Regions from separate parts of the Mycobacterium sp. UM_Kg27 genome, predicted to be linked through region 1. Evidence: riboswitches for the same ligand, from Rfam matches in the RefSeq annotation. Region 1 holds a riboswitch; the other holds the start of a gene.

What was found. A riboswitch is a leader RNA that binds a small molecule or an ion and turns the genes downstream of it on or off. The one in region 1 is predicted to bind magnesium.
Region 2: linked by a shared signal. The riboswitch ahead of LI94_RS14945 (Rv1535 family protein) and the one ahead of LI94_RS18685 (PE family protein) in region 1 are both predicted to bind magnesium.

The regions. Positions count from the first base shown of each region.
Region 1 is NZ_JRMM01000157.1:659-8,885, reverse strand. Features, by position in the region: gene LI94_RS18690 (acyl-CoA thioesterase domain-containing protein) at 1-869, opposite strand, end outside; M-box (ykoK) riboswitch at 1,341-1,513, shown strand; gene LI94_RS18685 (PE family protein) at 1,803-2,102, shown strand; gene LI94_RS18680 (PPE family protein) at 2,132-3,325, shown strand; gene LI94_RS18675 (carotenoid biosynthesis protein) at 3,322-4,140, opposite strand; gene LI94_RS18670 (DUF1906 domain-containing protein) at 4,369-5,163, shown strand; gene LI94_RS18665 (MBL fold metallo-hydrolase) at 5,522-6,436, shown strand; partial or broken gene LI94_RS18660 (polyketide synthase dehydratase domain-containing protein) at 6,430-8,227, opposite strand, start outside.
Region 2 is NZ_JRMM01000096.1:603-9,964, reverse strand. Features, by position in the region: gene LI94_RS14950 (MFS transporter) at 1-1,244, shown strand, start outside; M-box (ykoK) riboswitch at 1,433-1,601, shown strand; gene LI94_RS14945 (Rv1535 family protein) at 1,831-2,025, shown strand; gene LI94_RS14940 (hypothetical protein) at 2,049-2,324, opposite strand; gene LI94_RS14935 (cation-translocating P-type ATPase) at 2,321-6,847, opposite strand; gene LI94_RS14930 (hypothetical protein) at 6,859-7,365, opposite strand; gene LI94_RS14925 (exodeoxyribonuclease III) at 7,472-8,275, opposite strand; gene LI94_RS14920 (GNAT family N-acetyltransferase) at 8,355-9,197, opposite strand; gene LI94_RS14915 (peptide deformylase) at 9,288-9,362, opposite strand, start outside.

The sequences.
Region 1 (8,227 bases):
CCGTGCACCAGGGCGCGGTGTCCGGCCGTGGCGACGGTCTGCTGGGTGTAGAGGTGCCATCGATCGAAGTGGACTGCACGGTGCAGCCACACGCTGTGGTCCAAGGTCAGGCCGGTGTGCGTGGCATGGTCGACCGGCTGCGGGTGGGCACGAAACGCGGTATCCACCAGCAGGTAGTCGCTGGCGTAGGCAAGCAGCACCGCGTGCAGCTGGTGATCGCCGTCGATTCCACGCGGCAACCGCATCCAATGGGCACGCGGACCCGGCGCTTGGGCGCCGCCCAGGAAGACCGGGGCTTCGGCGGTGCGAACTTCCAGCGGCGGGGGCCGTTCTATCCAGGTGTTCCCTCGCCCGGCCAGGTATGGCGGGGCGTGCTGCACCCAGTGCTGTAGCAGCGGAAGGGCTTCCGGTGCAGGCCCGGGCAACGGCACGGGGTCGGCGTCTGTGCTGTCCGGGCTGGTGTCGAAGGACACCGTCGCCACCACGAGGGTGCGACCGCCCTGCTGGATGGTGACCTGCCGTGCCGACATGGTGCGCCCGTCGCGAGTGCGGTCAACGGCGATCTCCAGTGGTACGCCCGAGTCGCCGGGACGCAGAAACGACGCGTGAATGGAATGGGCGGTCAGCTCGGGGACCGTGGCCGCGGCCGCTGTCATCACCTGGGCGATGAGCTGGCCGCCGAAGATCCGGCCGAACCGGCCGGCCTCGTTGTCCGCCCGGAATCGGTCATCGCCCAGTGAGTGCAGCGTCAGCACCTGCTGCAGCCGGTCCAGCGCGTCGAGCGTGGCGCGTTCCAGTGGGCTGCCGGAGCCGAGCAGGGGACCGCCGTAGTCGGGGTGAGCGGAGACCTCGGACGCCGACGTCTGCACAAGTTCCTCCTCACCCGCTGTGGCTCGTCCAGGGCGGGCTGCCGGCACGGGTAGCCGGTGACGTGACTGCTAGCTCATTTAAGTAAATCCGGGCTACGTAGGTCAAGGGTGGAGCCCGAACCGCGCGCCGGCAACAACGCGCGCTCGGATCGACCGGGGGCACTTCCGAAGGTAGCAGGAACTCCATCCGGTGCGGGTTTCCGAATCGCCTCCCCGCCAATCCGTCCGGTCGTCCGGTTGCAGCCGTGACTTCGGGATGCATTGGCAATTATGACCGTTCACCTGTTCCGTTGCTTGGACATTCTCAGCAACAACCGATCGATACGGAGAGGCAAACTTTCTGCGGACATGAATCCTGGTGCACACCAGCATTGTTCGCGAGACATATGCCATGTCAGGCGAACTCATCCGGTAGCGCAGACGTGCTCGTTCGAGTTGACGGCGGCCAGCGGTGATGCCACCATGGCCGCGAACGCACCTCGCTAGGTGAGGCGTCTGTACGGATACAGGCCACTGACCTCAAACGTCGAGAGACGCCCAGGGTCAGGACAGCTCTTCCCGGCTTAAGGGTTGAGCCCAAGTGGCTTTCGGCACATGACTGGATACGCCGTGCAGTGCCAAAACTCTGTCGAGAGGGGTGCCGTCCGGCCAACTCTGCGCTGGTTCGGTTAGCTCCGATGTGCTTACCACAACGGCATCCCCGTATGCCCTGGCCGCGAGGAGGTGAGAGCGACTTTGAGTCCGAGCGATAGTCCCTATCCGAGATCGACGACCATGTCGTTCGAATCCTGCCCCGGCGCCGCCTTCATCCTCTGAATCGGTTCGCCCTTACCGCATCAGCGCTGTCCGCGTCGTGGACGTGTGCTGCTTTGGCGCGCGACTGTTCTTGTGTGGCGGCGAAATTCGTCATGTCCTCTCGAAGGAGAGTCTCCGATGTCTTTTGTGTACGCACTGCCCGAAGATCTCATCGCGACAGCGGCCGATCTGCGCGGTGTCGGCGACACGGTATCCGCGCAAAGCGCCGCTGCCGCAGCGCCGACCACCGGCGTGATTCCCGCCGCCGCCGACGAGATTTCTGCACTGACCGCGGCGCAATTCGCGCGGCATGCACAGATGTACCAAGCGATCAGCAAGCGCGCCGCGGTGGTGCACGAGATGTTCGTCAAAACCCTGCAGCACAGCGCACAGTCATACGCAGCGACCGATACCGCAAACGTTATCTCGGTCTACTGAAAGGGCTTTGGCTAATGGACTACGGATCGATGCCACCAGAGATCAATTCGACGCGCATGTATGCCGGAGCAGGATCAGGGCCGATGCTGGCCGCCGCGGCGTCCTGGAATTTACTGGCAGCGGAATTGCGTTCGGCAGCAACGTCGTTCGAATGGCTGGTCGCGAGCCTGGCCAGTCAAGGCTGGTGCGGGCCATCCGCATCGGCGATGGCGGCGGCTGCCGAGCCCTACTTCGTGTGGTTGAGTGTGACCGCCGAGCAGGCTGAGCAGACCGCGGCACAGGCCTACGCCGCGGCCGAGGCGTATGCCGTGGCCCACGCTATGACGGTGCCGCCGGCCGCGATCGAGACCAACCGCGTGCTGCTGGCGTCATTGGTCAAGACCAACGCACTGGGACAGAACACCCCGGCGATCGCAGCGACCGAAGCGCGCTACGGCCAGATGTGGGCCCAAGACGCGGTGGCGATGTACGGCTACGCCGCAGCTTCCGCCACCGCCACCCAACTGATCCCCTTTGCCGATGCGCCGGAGACCACCAGTCAAGACGACGGCACGCAGGCCGCCGGAGGTGTGGACCCTGCTGACGCCCACACCCAGCTACCCGATGCGTTACGGAGCCTCGCGTCGCCGGCGGAGGGCTCGCGTCCTACGGATCCGGACTGGCACTGGACGAAGTTTTTCGACGGCCTCTTCGACGGAACGTGGGGCCACGACGACGGGTCGGGTTTGAACATCAATGCCCAGCTGTGGAACACGATCGCCGCGACCGGCATTTTCGACCCCGGTGGCAACATCGAGGGGTTTTCCGGGTTGGCCACGCTCGGCTTTCTTGCGCGCGGCATGGATGGCGGCACGGCCGCCCTGGCCCGCGGCGGTGTCGGGCCCATGCCGGGCATGGCCCTGGCGTCGACGGCCACTGGTGGGCTGGAGACCGCGGCCCGCGCTGCCGGTGGCAGCAGTTCCCCGGTGACCGCGGGAGTGGGCCGGGCCACCCTGGTCGGGTCGTTGTCGACGCCACCCAGTTGGGCGGCGGCAACCCCGACGGGAGCTCCTGCCGCTGGGACGGGTAGCGGCTGGACCGTCGCCCCGGAAAGCCGGTCGATGACCGCGATGCCTCCCCCGATTCCTCCGGGCGGCGCCGGCCGCAACGGCAGCTATGGTCTGGGCACGCCGCGCTATGGCGTCAAGCTGACCGTGATGCCGCGGCCCGTCGGGGTCGGTTAGCCGGCGCGGTGTGCGCTCGAGTCGGCGATCTCCGGCGAGGTCGCCGGCGTGCCCTGATAAAGCCGTATCACGCTGATCACCACCACCAGGCCCATCATGAACCAGGTCATCTCAGCGGACGTCTCATAGATGTCGGCCAAGGCAACGGGCACGCCCTGGATGGTCGTGGTGGCATCGCCGGCGCGCAGCAGCCCGAGATTCACCTGCAGGCCCAAACCGAACCAGATGATGGAAGGCATCAACAAAGCCGATCGGGTCGAGGTTGCGGGGTCGCGTCGCCACCGTCGTTCGATCACGGCAAAGGTCTGAAACAGCACCCACCCGGTGATCAGCCAGCCGATGTAGTTACTCAACGGGACACCCAGGACCCCACTCGGTGATCGGTAGGCGAACATGTGACGCACGTAGGCGCCGATCGGATCGATCACCAGGTCATAGCCACCGACGATGAGGGTGGCCACGACGGGTGTCACCACAACGGAGAGCCGCCGATTGTGGATCTCGCCCACAATCACCCGGGCCAGAATCCACGCCAACCAGGCCAGAATCGCCCACGCCGCCACGACAACCACCGGAACGTCGAACGCGCGAGGCCCTTCCGCGTAATGGACGTAGAAGCCGAACGGGAAGCCGGTCGCAATACTGCACGCCTCCAGGCCGAGACCCACCGTCGCGGCCGTGGCGAAGTAGGCGACGGCTCCGGCGGGTTTATAGAGCGTCAACGTATGGAGCACCACGAACGCCGCCAATGCGGCACCCGAGATTGCTTCGGCTACAGCGGATATCGATCCGGCACTCAATGCCGTCGTTACCATCGCGGCGATGTAGATAGCAACGAGGCACCAGCCCGCAACCACGAGCGGGGCTCTAGGGGCGCGCGGAGTCGTCGGCGATGATGTGCTGGTGACGGGCGTCGACACGCACCGAATCGTAGCCGTCGGCGACTCGTTCTCCGGGCAAAGCAAGGATGTTCGGGGAAAAGCATTCCGGGTTCCCGGCGCGGGCGACACAGTTAACAGCTGCCACATTGTTAACATCGGCCCGTGCCTGACTCGCCGCGGACTTCCCACCCTCGGAACCACGTTTCCCGACGGGACGCGCTGCGGTACGCATCCGCCGCAGCGCTCACCGGGCTGGGCGCGGCGTCGGCCGGTGCACCGACGGCTTCGGCTGCGGCTCCCACGCTGATCGACTACGCCATGCGTCAGATTCCCGCGCAGGACATCCGTGCCGCGGGCCATGCCGGCGTCATCAACTACGTGTCGACGTCGCGGCCCGGCTCCAACTTCGGCGCCAAGCCGATCACCCGGCCCTACGCCGAGTCACTGACCGCCGCGGGACTGGTGATCGTCAGCAACTTCCAGTACGGCAAGCCCGGCGGGACGGCCCCGTCGGACTTCACCCGGGGCTACCCCGGCGGGGTTGCCGACGCACGCACCGCCTGGCAGATACACACCGCCGCCGGCGGGGGCCAAAGCGCGCCGGTCTTCTTCAGCGTCGACGACGACATCGACCGCAACACCTGGAACACCGTGGCACTGCAGTGGTTTCGCGGAATCAACTCGGTACTGGGAGTGCAGCGAACCGGCGTCTACGGGGGCGTGAACGTGTGCCAGTGGGCGGCCGCCGACGGTGTCATCGGAGTCTCACGCACACCCGGTAAGCGGTGGGCCTGGCAGACCCGATCCTGGTCACGTGGTCAGGTCGATCCCGGGGCAGTGCTCTACCAGCGCATTGTGAGTACCGCCTCGAACCCGGGGCCCATCGTCGGTGGGATAGAAGTCGACGTCAACGACGTCCTGGCCCAGGACTGCGGCCAGTGGAATCTACATCCGTGAGGTCGTGCGACCGATCAGGACCCGCTGGCCCAGAAGAGTGCCAGGGTAAGCAGCACGACACACGCGAGGCACGTGTAGACGCCCAGAGATGCTGACGCCATGAGTGGGCTCCTGTCTGCGAAGACTTGGTCGGTCTCGATTCGTTGACGGCCGATCTACGTCCAGCTGCGTAGCTGGACGGCCGTGCCGCGATCGCCACTAAGTTAGCCGTCCACCTCGGCCGCAGTCAACAAACGCTCCAGAGCCCCCGGGGGCGCCAAGGACTACGCGGTTTCCAGGGTGCGCAGACCGACGCTGTCGCGCGATTCTCGATCCGAACGATCCGGGCAGGCGCAGACCGACGATCAAGGAGACGCAGATGAGCTTGAACACCGCCGTACGTGCTGAGAGTCACGAGCCGAACGATCTGGTTCCATCGCGATACGCGGTACAGGTCGGCGACATCGAGGTGCTGGTGATCAGTGACGGCGTGCTGCCGATCAACGCCGCGACCATGGCCACCAACGTCGACTCGTCCCGCCTGGCGGGCTGGCTCGACGACATGTTCCTGCCGCCTGACGTCATCGACTGGCCGTTGAACGTGGTCGTGGTGCGCTCCGGTGACCGGACCATCCTCGTCGACGCCGGCCTCGGGATGGAGTTTCCGGACTTTCCGCGTGCAGGCCAGGCAGTCCGTCGGCTGGAGGCTGCCGGCATCGATCTGTCTGCCATCACCGACGTGGTGCTGACCCACCTACACATGGACCACGTAGGGGGACTGCTCACCGACGGGGTCAAAGCGCGACTGCGTCCGGACCTGCGGATCCACGTCGCGGCCGCGGAAGCCGAGTTCTGGGAGGCGCCCGACTTTTCCGGGACCAACATGCCGGCTCCGGTTCCGGACGCGCTGCGATCGATCGCCTCGCGGTTCTTGGACGAATACCGTAACCACCTGGTCCCCTTCGAGAAGTCCTACGAGGTGGCCCCCGGCGTGCTCGCCACACGTACCGGCGGGCACACCCCCGGCCACAGCGTGGTCCGGCTAGCATCCGGTGATCACCGACTTACCTTCGCCGGCGACGCCATATTCCAGGTCGGATTCGACAACCCCCAGTGGCACAACGGATTCGAACACGACCCGGAGCAGTCGATCGAGGTCCGGGTCGGCCTGCTGCAGGAGCTGGCATCGACCGGCGAAGCGCTGGTGGCCACTCACCTCCCGTTCCCGTCGGTGTGCCACGTGGCCGCCGCCGGCAACGCCTTTCGGTGCGTACCGGCGGTGTGGGATTACTGAGCTGTGCTCGCTGACTGCCGAAACCCGGCCAGCTCCCAGTCCTCGTCGGCGATCAGGTTTCGCCAGTCGACCGGCAGCGAGTCCAGCGCGTCCTCGATGCAGAACCACACCGACTCCAGCGGCGAGGCACCCGGGGCGGCGGCCGTAATCCGGCTCTCCACATCGTAGTTCGGGGCGTGCGGTGCGTCACTGAACGGTGCGAGCGCGTTGATCGCGTCCATGACGTAACGCCGCAGCTCGGCGTAGGGACGACCGCGCAGCTCTTCGGGCAGAATCGGCCTGCCAAAGATGTAGTCCTGCGCGGCATGGCCGTAGGGAACTTCGAGCTTGTGCGGCAACGGCTCCTCGGGCAGGCCGCCCGCGAAGTACACCGGCACGATCGGCATCGCCATCTCGATCGCCATGTCCAGCAGTGTCGACGTCAGCCTCTCCACCCGCTGACTCGAGCTCACACTGCGGGTCCCGTCGGCGTGCACCATGACCGACACCCCCAGCGCCGCGGTCTCCCGCTTGAGTTCGTCGACCAGACCGAAGAACTCCTGGGGCTGCTGCTGGTCGAAGTAGCGGAGATGGCCCAACTGTTTGCCCGCCGCCGCGTCGATCATCCGCAGCAGATTGCCGACCCAGCCGGTCTCGTGTTTGGCGTGGCCGATAGTGACGACTTTCGTGCCGGTCAGCCACGATCCGATGGTGGTGCCCAACAGTGATTCGACCTGCACCTGGTGGTTGGCCAGCAGCAACACCGGCCGGCCGTGCACGGCCGCCATCGCGGCCGGATCGGTGACCACCACGTGGCGTACATAGCGCGACAGCACCGCTCCCAGGGCCAACTCGCCGAACCAGCCATCCGGCATGCCGGCGCTCTCGGTCCACCAGGCTCGGACCGGCTCCCAGTCGGTTTCCGCTGACGCGCTCGCACGGCACGCACCCGGCCCGAGCTTCTCGACGTCGACCGTGATGCGCTCCAGCGGCAGCGCGGGGCAGCTCACCTTTCCGTCGATGACCTGAACCTGAGCGGGGTGGACCGCATTGTGGACTGCGTCCGCGACCGCTTCCTTGGTCACGATGTCGACCATCAGCGAATCGCCTTGACTGTCGGTGCCGTACACGGCCTGCAGAGTGCCTTTGAACCAGTCGAGGGTTGCCATCCGGGCGGTGTCGAGTTCCAGTACGCCGCGCCCGAGTCGTTCGCTCAGCGACAGTCCCGGGACCGCCTGCCGGTCACCCATGAAGGCGCGTCGTTCGGGCCCGCTGACCTCGGCCAGCGGTCCCTTGCTCAGCAGGAACTCGGCCATCCGGATACGGGCCCAGGGTTTTCCGGCGACGCTGAGCCACAGGTCGAAGGTCGGCATACGGCGTTCGTCGTCGTCGAAGCCCACGAATCGGGCTTCGACATCCACGGTTCCGGCCACCGGGGTGTCGGAGTAGAACCGGGCCGAGAGGATGCGGCGCGGGAACCCGACGTCGGGGTCGCTGGCATCGGCATACGATGCCGGATCGGCGGTGTCGGTGGTCCACACGCTCATCGCGGTGTGCGGTACGACATGCAGCGCGCCGTCCAACAGCCCCGGCTGCAGTTCGCCGACCGGAACGGCGCAGCGCTCGATCGCGAGCGTTCCGGTCGAGCCGTTGCGGCCGATCCGGGCACCCTCGGTCAGGGTCGCAAACGCCGGGCCGTGAAAAACCGTTCCGTCATAGGGATCGGCGTAGGGCACCGCACCTTCCAGCGGGGCGGGCGGCTCGGGTTCACCGCTGTACTGTGCGGCGGTGACGACAACGGCGTGCGCGTGA
Region 2 (9,362 bases), on a different contig from region 1:
TGGCGCTGGGTGTCAACCAGGTGGCCGCAGTCGCCGGGTCCTTTGTAGGCCTGTTGATCGGCGGCGTGCTGTCGGAATGGGACTGGCGGGCGGTGTTCTGGGTCGGGGTCCCGATCGGAGTGCTGGGCACCATCTGGTCGGTACGTTCACTGCACGAACTCGGGGAGCGGGCGCCGGCGAAGCTGGACTGGGCGGGCACCGCGACGCTTGGGTTGGGCCTGACCGTGGTGCTGACCGCCATCACCTACAGCATTCAGCCGCATGGGTCTTCGCCCACCAGCTGGGCCAACCCGGTTGTGCTGGGTGCGCTCGGGCTCGGAGTGGCGCTGTTGGTGCTGTTCTGTTTCATCGAGCTACGGGTTGCCGCTCCGCTGCTGGACGTTCGGCTCTTCGCGATTCCGGCGTTCGGTATGGCCAACGCGGCAGGCTTGCTGTCGGCGATCGGGCGCGGCGGCATGCAGTTCATGCTGATCATCTGGCTGCAGGGCATCTGGCTACCGCTGCACGGCTATAGCTACGAATCGACGCCGTTGTGGGCCGGTATCTATCTGCTGCCCATGACGGCCGGGTTCCTGTTGGCCGGTCCGGTGGCCGGATCGTTGTCGGACCGCCGCGGTGCCCGTCCGTTCACGGTCGGCGGCATGGTGCTGATGGCGGCGACGTTCGTGGGTCTGGTGTTGCTGCCGGTGAACTTCGACTACCGGGTGTTCGCGGCGCTGGTCTTCCTCAACGGACTGGGTGGTGGAATCTTCACCGCGCCCAACAGTGCCGTGGTCATGTCCAGTGTCCCGGCCGACCAGCGAGGGGCGGCCTCCGGTGTGCGGGCCACGTTCTTCAACGCCGGCACCTCGTTGTCGATCGGAATCTTCTTCTCGCTGATGGTGATCGGGCTGGCCGAGACGTTGCCGGCGGCGCTGGCTGCTGGGTTGCGGCAGGAGGGCGTCTCGGCCGGTGTCGCCGATCAGATAGCCAACACCCCGCCGGTGGGCAGCCTCTTCGCGGCGTTTCTGGGCTACAACCCGATTGCCGAACTCTTGGCGCCGTCGGGCGCGCTGGCCGCACCCGGCGTTGATGCCGAGACGTTGACCGGGCACAGCTTCTTCCCGCAGCTGATCTCCGGGCCGTTCCATACGGGTCTCGCAGTGGTCTTTGCCGCCGCGGCGGTCATGATGCTGCTCGGTGCGCTCGCGTCGTGGCGGACGCCGGGGCGCTATGCCGTCGAGCCGCTGAATCTGAAGAACTAAGCCCCCAAACCGTCGCGAAACGTCGGTCGCGGAACTGGGCCGTTAGGGTCTCGTTCTGGTACCAAAGTGACGGGTGTGACACCTTGGGCGCACGGGGTTGGACGCCATCGCTGCACGTCAGAGGCCGTCGACACGCCCGAATGGGGTGGAGTTGACCGCACCCCGTCGGTGGTGCACTATGGACCGTGCAAGCACCTCGTTAGGTGAGGCGTCTGCACGGACATAGGCCACTGACCCCGAACGTCGAAAGACGCCCCGGGTCAGGACAGCTCCTCCCGGCTTAAGGGTTGAGCCCAAGTGGCTTCCCGGATTGGGACACGCCGTGCAGTGTCAAAACTCTGACGAGAGGGGTGCGGTCTTCCGACAGTCGTCGGAGCTGCCCTCCTGAGCATGCGGTGAAACCGGCGCACCACGGCGCGCCCGCGACCGAGAGGAGGTGAGGGACGAATGAGTTCCGGTGATAGTCCGAGCCGATATCTGACATCAGTTCCGTCCCCATCCGAACGGTCGCATACCGCCTCCCGCTGAGCCACGACTCCGGCCTTCAGCTGAGCGCGTAGCACCGTTACGCGACTAGGAGGCCATCATGGTTGCAATCGCCTACACCGACATCACGGCTCCGGCCCCGCGCGCCACCAGCGCGCCGAAGAAGCTGGACCGCCGTCCTGCCGCGCCTACCTCAGACCCGGTGGTCGACATGACCACTCGGCTGCTCAGTGGCCCGCTGCACCAGATGTACGCACTCCTGTGGCGCGTCGGAGTGCTGACCGTCAACAACTGAGGTCAACCGAGGCTGAACCTCGGCTAGACGTCTTCTAGGGCCTCGCCGAGCTGTTCGAGCACCTCACTGCGGTGGTTGCTGGCCAGAATGTGGCCGGCAGCCACCGCCACGGCCACCGGCCAGTCGATGATCTCGAAAGCCGCCAGCAACGCCAGCCCGCCGTAGTAGGCCAATTGCTCAGGACGCGGCACCGTCACCTTGCCGAACAGCGGCAATTCAACGGCGAACCCCTCTGCCTCGCGAATGTGGGCCACTGCCTCGCGCTGGGAAGCGCTGCGCCGCGGCTTGTCCGCCATCATGAACCTCCTGGTGGCGACGGGTCGCCGGATGATCGAGCCGCGACCGTTCCGCGGCGGGAGCCAGTGTCCCCATTGTGCACAAGCCGCAGCCGCGGCGCCGGGTGACCGTCGGATGATTCCTGCGGGCGGTCCGGTTGACGCGGCCCGGGCACGATGAACTCCTTCGGCTTGGCCATGTCGTCCCGCACCCCCGACAGCAGTTTGGGCACCACGGCTGCGCCGACGGTGGCCACCGTCGCCGTACCCAGAGCCTGGGCCCAGCCCAGAGGCCCGATCGGAGTGCAGCCCAGCAGCTGGCTGATACCGGGGATGGTGATCAGCGTCCCCATCATGCCCAGCGAGCCGACAGCGGTCGCCACCACCAGCGGATCACGCGAATCCAGCAGAGTCTGCCCCAGTTGCGTGGCGACCAGCGACACCAACGCCACCGTGGAGGCCCGCTGCGGGCGCCCGGTGACCGAAGCCAGACCCCAGGCGGTCACCGCGGCCGACGCCGTCGTCACGCCGCGCACGCCCACCGTGCGCCACAGCGCGCGTTCGTCGGGACCGTGCCCGCCGGCGGCGGCCTGCTCATTGAGCGAACTGACCGCCAGCGCGGTGGCCGGCAGCGCGTCGGTCAGCATGTTGACCAGCAACAGCTGGCGTGCGTTCAGCGGCGAGCGACCGGTCAGCGCGCTCCCGATGATCGCGAAGGCCACCTCACCGGCATTGCCGCCCAGCAGCACCGCCACCGCGGCCTGTACCCGCTGCCACAGCTCGCGGCCTTCGTCCAACGCATCCAGAAGGGTGTCGATCCGCTCGTCGAGCAGCACTACGTCTGCGGCGGTGCTGGCCGCTTCGCTGCCGTGCGCGACCACCGCGATCCCCACGGTGGCGGCCCGGATCGCCGCGGCGTCGTTGGCTCCGTCGCCGACCATCGCCGACACCTTGCCGGTGCGCTCCAGCGTCTGGACGATCTGCACCTTGTTCTCCGGAGACATCCGGGCGAACACCACGCGCTCGGCGACCGCAACCTCTTGGCCCTTGCGGGACAACGCATCCCACTGCGCGCCTGTGATCACCTGATCGTCGTCGACGTCCAGTCCCAGCTCCCGGGCGATCGCGGTGGCGGTCAGCGGGTGGTCGCCGGTGATGAGCCGCACCGGGATTCGCCGGCGCTTGAGGTCGGCGAGCAGTTCGGTGGCCTCGTCGCGCGGCGTGTCCGACAGACCGAGCAGGCCCACGAAAGTCAGACCGTCGCGGCAGTACTCTGCGATCTCCTCGGGTTCGGGATCGATACTCAGGGCGGCGCGTTCTGCCGGGGTCAATTGGCGGCGGGCAACCGCAATCACGCGCAGCCCCTCGGCGGCCAAGGTGGCCACCGACTTCTTGATCGCCGGGCCCGCCCCGGCGCACGCCAGCACCACTTCCGGGGCACCCTTGAGGGTCAACTCGGTTCCCCGTATCGAGGCCGAGAACTGACGCCCGGAGCGGAACGGCAGGTGCGCGACCGGCCCTGTCGGTGCGCCGGCGACTCCGGCCAGCGCCGCGCCCTCCACGATGGCGGTGTCGGTGGCGTGCACCTGCCGGGTGCCGTTGGGGACCGGGGCCGCGGCGGCGGCAAAGCGCAGCACGTCGTGTTCGGTGAAACCCGTGGCAGGGTGCACCTGCGACACCCGCAGCCGGTTGCGGCTCAGCGTGCCGGTCTTGTCGAAGCAGACCACGTCGACACGGCCGAGCGCCTCCACCGAACGCGGCACCCGCACCAGCACACCGGCCTTGGTCAGTCGTCGGGCCGACGCCTGCTGTGACAAGGTGGCCACCAGCGGAAGCCCTTCGGGAATGGCTGCGACGCTGACCGCGATGCCGCTGGCCACCGCCTGCCGCAACCCGATCCGGCGGGCCATCCCCAGCCCGGTCACCAGCGCGCCGCCGGCCAGGCTGATCCGCCAGGCCTTGCTGGTCAGCAGGCTCAGCTGATGCTGCAGCCCGATCGCGGACTGATCGCCGGCGACCAGTTCGGCGGCCCGCCTCCCGTGGGTGTCGCCGCCCACCGCGGTCACCAAAGCCACCGCGGTTCCGGTGACGACGGTGGTACCGGCGTAGACCATGCATTCCCGCTCGGCCAGATCGGCACCCGGCGTGGCCTCGACCTGCTTGACCACCGTGAGCGACTCGCCGGTCAGCGACGACTCGTCGACCTCCAGGTCGATCGCGTCGATCAACCGGCCGTCGGCGGGCACCACCTCATGGGAGTGCACCTCGATCACATCGCCGGGCCGCAGTTCCTCGGCCGGAATCTCAACGTGGCTTCCGTCGGGCAGGACCCTGCGCGCCGGCGGAACCTGCTCGTTCAGCAGCACGTTGAGCCGGCGCTCTGCGACCAGGCGCTGCGCGGCCGCGAGCATCGCGTTGCCGCCCAACACCGAACCGACCAGGACCGCGTCGACGGGTGAACCCAGCACCGCGCTGGCCGCGGCCCCCAGCGCCAGCACGGGCGTGATCGGGTCGGACAGTTCACTGCGCACGGCCTGGGCAAACTGCCGCAGCAGCCGCGGCGGCGCGGTTGCCTGCGCCCCGCGGCGGGCCAGATCCACCGCCGCCAGCGCAGCGGCGGCGGCCGGCGCATGGTGGGTGGTGCCGGGCTCATCCAGCTCCGGCGGCGGCAACACCGCCCGGACCTGGTCGACCGACATCGCGTGCCACTCGTGCACCGCCGCCGGCCGCGGCACCGCGGCATCCACGGCACGGCGCGCCAGCCAGTACCCCGAGAGCGCGCCGGCCGCCGCACCCGTGGTCACCGGCCCGGGCCCGCTACCGCGCACCCCGGGCAGCAGTAGCAGCGATCCCAACGCCGTGGCACCGGTGGAGATCTCCACGCCACGGTGACTGGCGGAGCGGGCCGCGGGCAGGGCGTGCAACACCCGCCAGGCCGCGGCCAGGTCGGTCAGCAACACATCGGCGCACCACGGCGGGACACCTTGTCCCGGCAGCACGCCCAGCGCCACGTCGGCCGCAGCCAGCGCCTCCACGGCTACCGCGGACAGCACCGCGACGTCATGGCCGTCGGCCTGGTAGGCGGTTACCGCGGCGGCCAGCGCCTGGTCTACCGAGGCGCCGTCCAGGGGCCGGATCTCGTCGAAGACCGGCCGCAGCTCCCCGAGCGCGTCGGCCTCCACCGAGACCACCTCGACGTCGGCGCGGCGCGCCTCGGTCACCACCGCGGCGGCCAGCGGCAATAGCGCGGGCTGGAATGACGCCTGCACCCCGGGGCGTGGTCCGATGCGGTGCCAACCCGGTTTGAGGTCGGCGTCGGTCAGGCGTGCCTGGGCCTGCGCCCATGCGGCGCGCAATTCGTCGTCGTCGGCGCCGCGCACCTGCATCACCCGCAACGTCTCGCCGCATAGCACCCGAGGATCGATGACCACGGTGTCGACGCGGTCGAGTTCACGCAGGCTGCCCGGCCGCAGCACCACCGTGCCGTGGTGATCGGCCAGGCCCCGGCCCAGGGTGGCGGCGAAGGACTCGCGTGCGGTGCGGGTGGCCTTCGGCGCGGTCACCGCGGCGGCCGTGCCGGCCAGGTCGGGATTGCGGGTCGCGGCGCCGATCACCCCAGCGCCCAGGAGTTGTGCCCAGGCGCTGCGGGTCAGGTGGCGCTCGACCGGACCCGGCGGCCGCGGCGCCGGCCGCTGCGGAACGGTCACCGGCGGATGATCGGCGTGGTGGGCGAGCTCCGGCTCGTGGCGGCGCCAGGCGCGGGCCGCGGCGCGTTCCTCCCCGGCGCGCATCGCCTCCACCGACAAGTCCACCGCCAGCGTGGTCGGCGCGGTGTTGAGGGTGTGCACGCCGGCGCTGGCCAGTGCCAACAGCGCATCGGTTGCCTGCTTGCCGAGGCGGTCCTCCAGCAGTCGGCGCACCCGAGGCTGGTAGTCGACGAGGACGACGCCGGCCTCCAAACCGAGCGGCAGGCCCGGCAGGCGCAGCAACCGGCCCACCGTCGCGGCGCCCAAACCGGCGATGTTGGCGCCGACGGTCAAGGCGCGCAGCGTCTCGGTCATTCCATCGCCGGGCAGACTCACCGGGGCTTGACCGCGGGATTCCGCCGTGCGGTTAGCGAGGCTCGACGCAGGAGAGTCGAAGCTGTGCCGGCTTTCGACGTCGGCCACCACGTGGCACAGTTCACTCACCGAGACGACGTCATCGGCGGTTGAGTCGAGCCCGACCACCAGACGCGACAACGGGTGGTTCAAGCGGACCGAGATCACGCCGGGCAGTGCGCGCGCGGCTTCCACGACGGCGGTCGCCAGCTCGTCACCGGCGGGGCCGTCGAGGCCACGGATCTCGACCCAGGCCCGCCCTTCGCCGCGGAAACAGCGCCGGGACAGCACCGGGCCCCCGTCACCGTTCGGCAGGACAGCCGCGGCAACTCCGGCAGCGGTCTGGACCGAGGCTTCGATCAGCGCTGAGGTCAGTTGGACACCGAAATTCGCTGCGCGCAGCGGCCAGAAGCGGCGGACGGCACGCAGGGAAGAGTCTGAATTCACTCGGTACCCGACTAGTGGCGGGTGCGAGTGCGGTTGCTGCTGGCGCCGCTGCGTGGCTGCCGTGCCGCTGTCTTCTTCGGCTGTGGGGCGCGACGCGCTGACGTCGACGAGTTCGCCGATTTCACCGGCTTCGTCGCCTTCGTCGGCTTTGTCGCCTTCGCCGGCGGCGCCGCCCTGAGCGGCCGTACCGACGCAGTCGAGGCCTGGGCCGACGCCTTGTTGTGATCCGACCGGTTGGTCAGTTGTTTGAGCACCAGTGCGGTGCCGCCCACCGCGACCAACACCGGCCACTCGACCAGCCCGGTCACGCCGAGGGCGCCCAAGGTCAGCGCGGCCGCGGGAGTCGAGTGGCTGCCGGTGCGCAGCCCGCGCTGCACGCCGCCGGCCGCCCCCGTGACACCGCCGATTACCCCGTTGACTGCGGCCCCGCCGATCGCCCCGGCTGCCTCAGTGGTCATGGTGACCGCGCGGCTCGCCGCTCCGGCCACCTTTCTTACCGTCCCTGCGACGGCGTTCATGGGAATTCCCTGCCCTTCAAATGAGCAAATTGGATAATCCGCCTATCCTATGCGCGATTTCGCGATCGGTCCGAAATCCACACCGAATTCATAGAACTGCGGCTTATCAGTCCCGCCGGATCTCGACCAACACCGGCGCGTGGTCACTCGGTGACTTGCCCTTGCGTTCTTCGCGGACGATCTCAGCGTGCGCGACGCGAGTCGCCAGTGCGGGGGAGCCCAGGATGAAGTCGATGCGCATGCCCTGCTTCTTGGGGAACCGCAGCTGGGTGTAGTCCCAATAGGTGTAGACGCCCGGGCCGGGCGTGAAGGGCCGCACCAGATCGAGGAACTGCGCGTCGGCCATCGCCTGGAAGGCCAGACGCTCCGGTGGTGAGACGTGTGTCGCGCCCTCGAAGAACTCCATGCTCCATACGTCGTCGTCCTGGGGAGCGATGTTCCAGTCGCCCACCAGCGCGATGGGCGCCGACGGATCGTCACGCAACCACCCTTCGGCAGTATCGCGCAGCGCTGCAAGCCAATCCAGCTTGTAGGTGTAGTGCGGGTCGTTGAGTGCGCGTCCGTTGGGCACGTAGAGACTCCAGACCCGCACCCCACCGCAGGTGGCGCCCAGCGCGCGCGCCTCCACGGCGGGATCGGCGTCGGCCTTGGCCCATGCCGGTTGGCCGGGAAACCCGACCTCGATGTTGTCCAGGCCGACGCGCGACGCGATCGCCACCCCGTTCCACTGGTTCAGTCCGACATGGGCAACCTCGTAGCCCAACTCGTGAAACGGCAGCGCCGGAAACTGCGCGTCGGTGCACTTGGTCTCCTGCATGGCCAGTACGTCGACCTCGGCACGGGCCAGCCAGTCAGTCACTCGGTCCACCCGAGAGCGGATGGAGTTGACGTTCCAGGTGGCCAGTCGCAGAGCAGTCACGAAGCCACCCTAGTTCGATGGCGGTGACCCGCTGCGCGTGACTTCGTCGCGCTTGCGATCGCCGCTAGAACTAGAGCGCCGACCCGCTGCCCAGCAGCCGGGCATCGATATAGCGGCTGCGGTGCTGGCCTGTGAATCCGATCGCTTCGAAGAACCCGAACACCTGCGGGTCGTTGCTCGGCACCTGCGCGTAACCGCGGGTGGCGCCGCGACCCACCCCCCAGGCCTGCAATGCGCCCCAGATCGCCCGTCCGTAGCCCTGCCGGATCCGGTCGGTGGCCACCCGAACCGCCGTCAGCCCCAGCCACCGCGTCCCGTCCGGGCCCTCGGTGACCGCACCACGCCCCACCGCCATCCCGGGAATCGACGCGAAGATCACCTCACCCTCGACCACCGCGGTCAACACCTCCACCGGTACGTCATGGCCGAATACCGCCAGCCAGTCTGCGTCGGGTTCGCTGATCAGCGCCACCTGGTCCCCGGCCGTCTCGGCGCTCAGCTCGCACACCAGGGTGCGGGTCTCGTGCCGCGTCGGGATGTCCTCGGGCAGCCGCAACAGCCGCTCGGGGACCGCCAGCGTCGGTGGTAGACCACGCCGCGTGTACCAGTCGATGATCGCCGGGATGGTGTTCGCGTGGGCAAACATGTCGAGGGGCACAGCGGAATTGGTGGTGAGGTCGGCGCCGCGGCCCGCCCGCAGGAACCAGCCGTCCAGCCACCGATGGTCACTGCCCGGCCAGGCCAGCGCGGCGGCATGCTCGACGGAACGGATCGTGGAGTTCTTCACCGGCCGGTCGGTCAGCCGGCGCACGTAGAGCACATCGGCATGCCGGCATTCGTGGGTCACGCCATCGGCCGAACGGACCTGCACCAGCGGGCTGATTGCCACCAGGTGCCCGATCACATCGCCCATCGGAGGCTCCGAACCAGGGGCACGCAGGTAGCGCAGACTCACCCGGACGCCGATCTCAGGGAGTGCGGGCGGTTGGGACACGAGTGCTCGTCAGTGACCGAACGGATCGGGCTCGTCGCCCGGCATCCACGACAGGCCGGGCACGCCCCAGCCGTTGGACTTCAC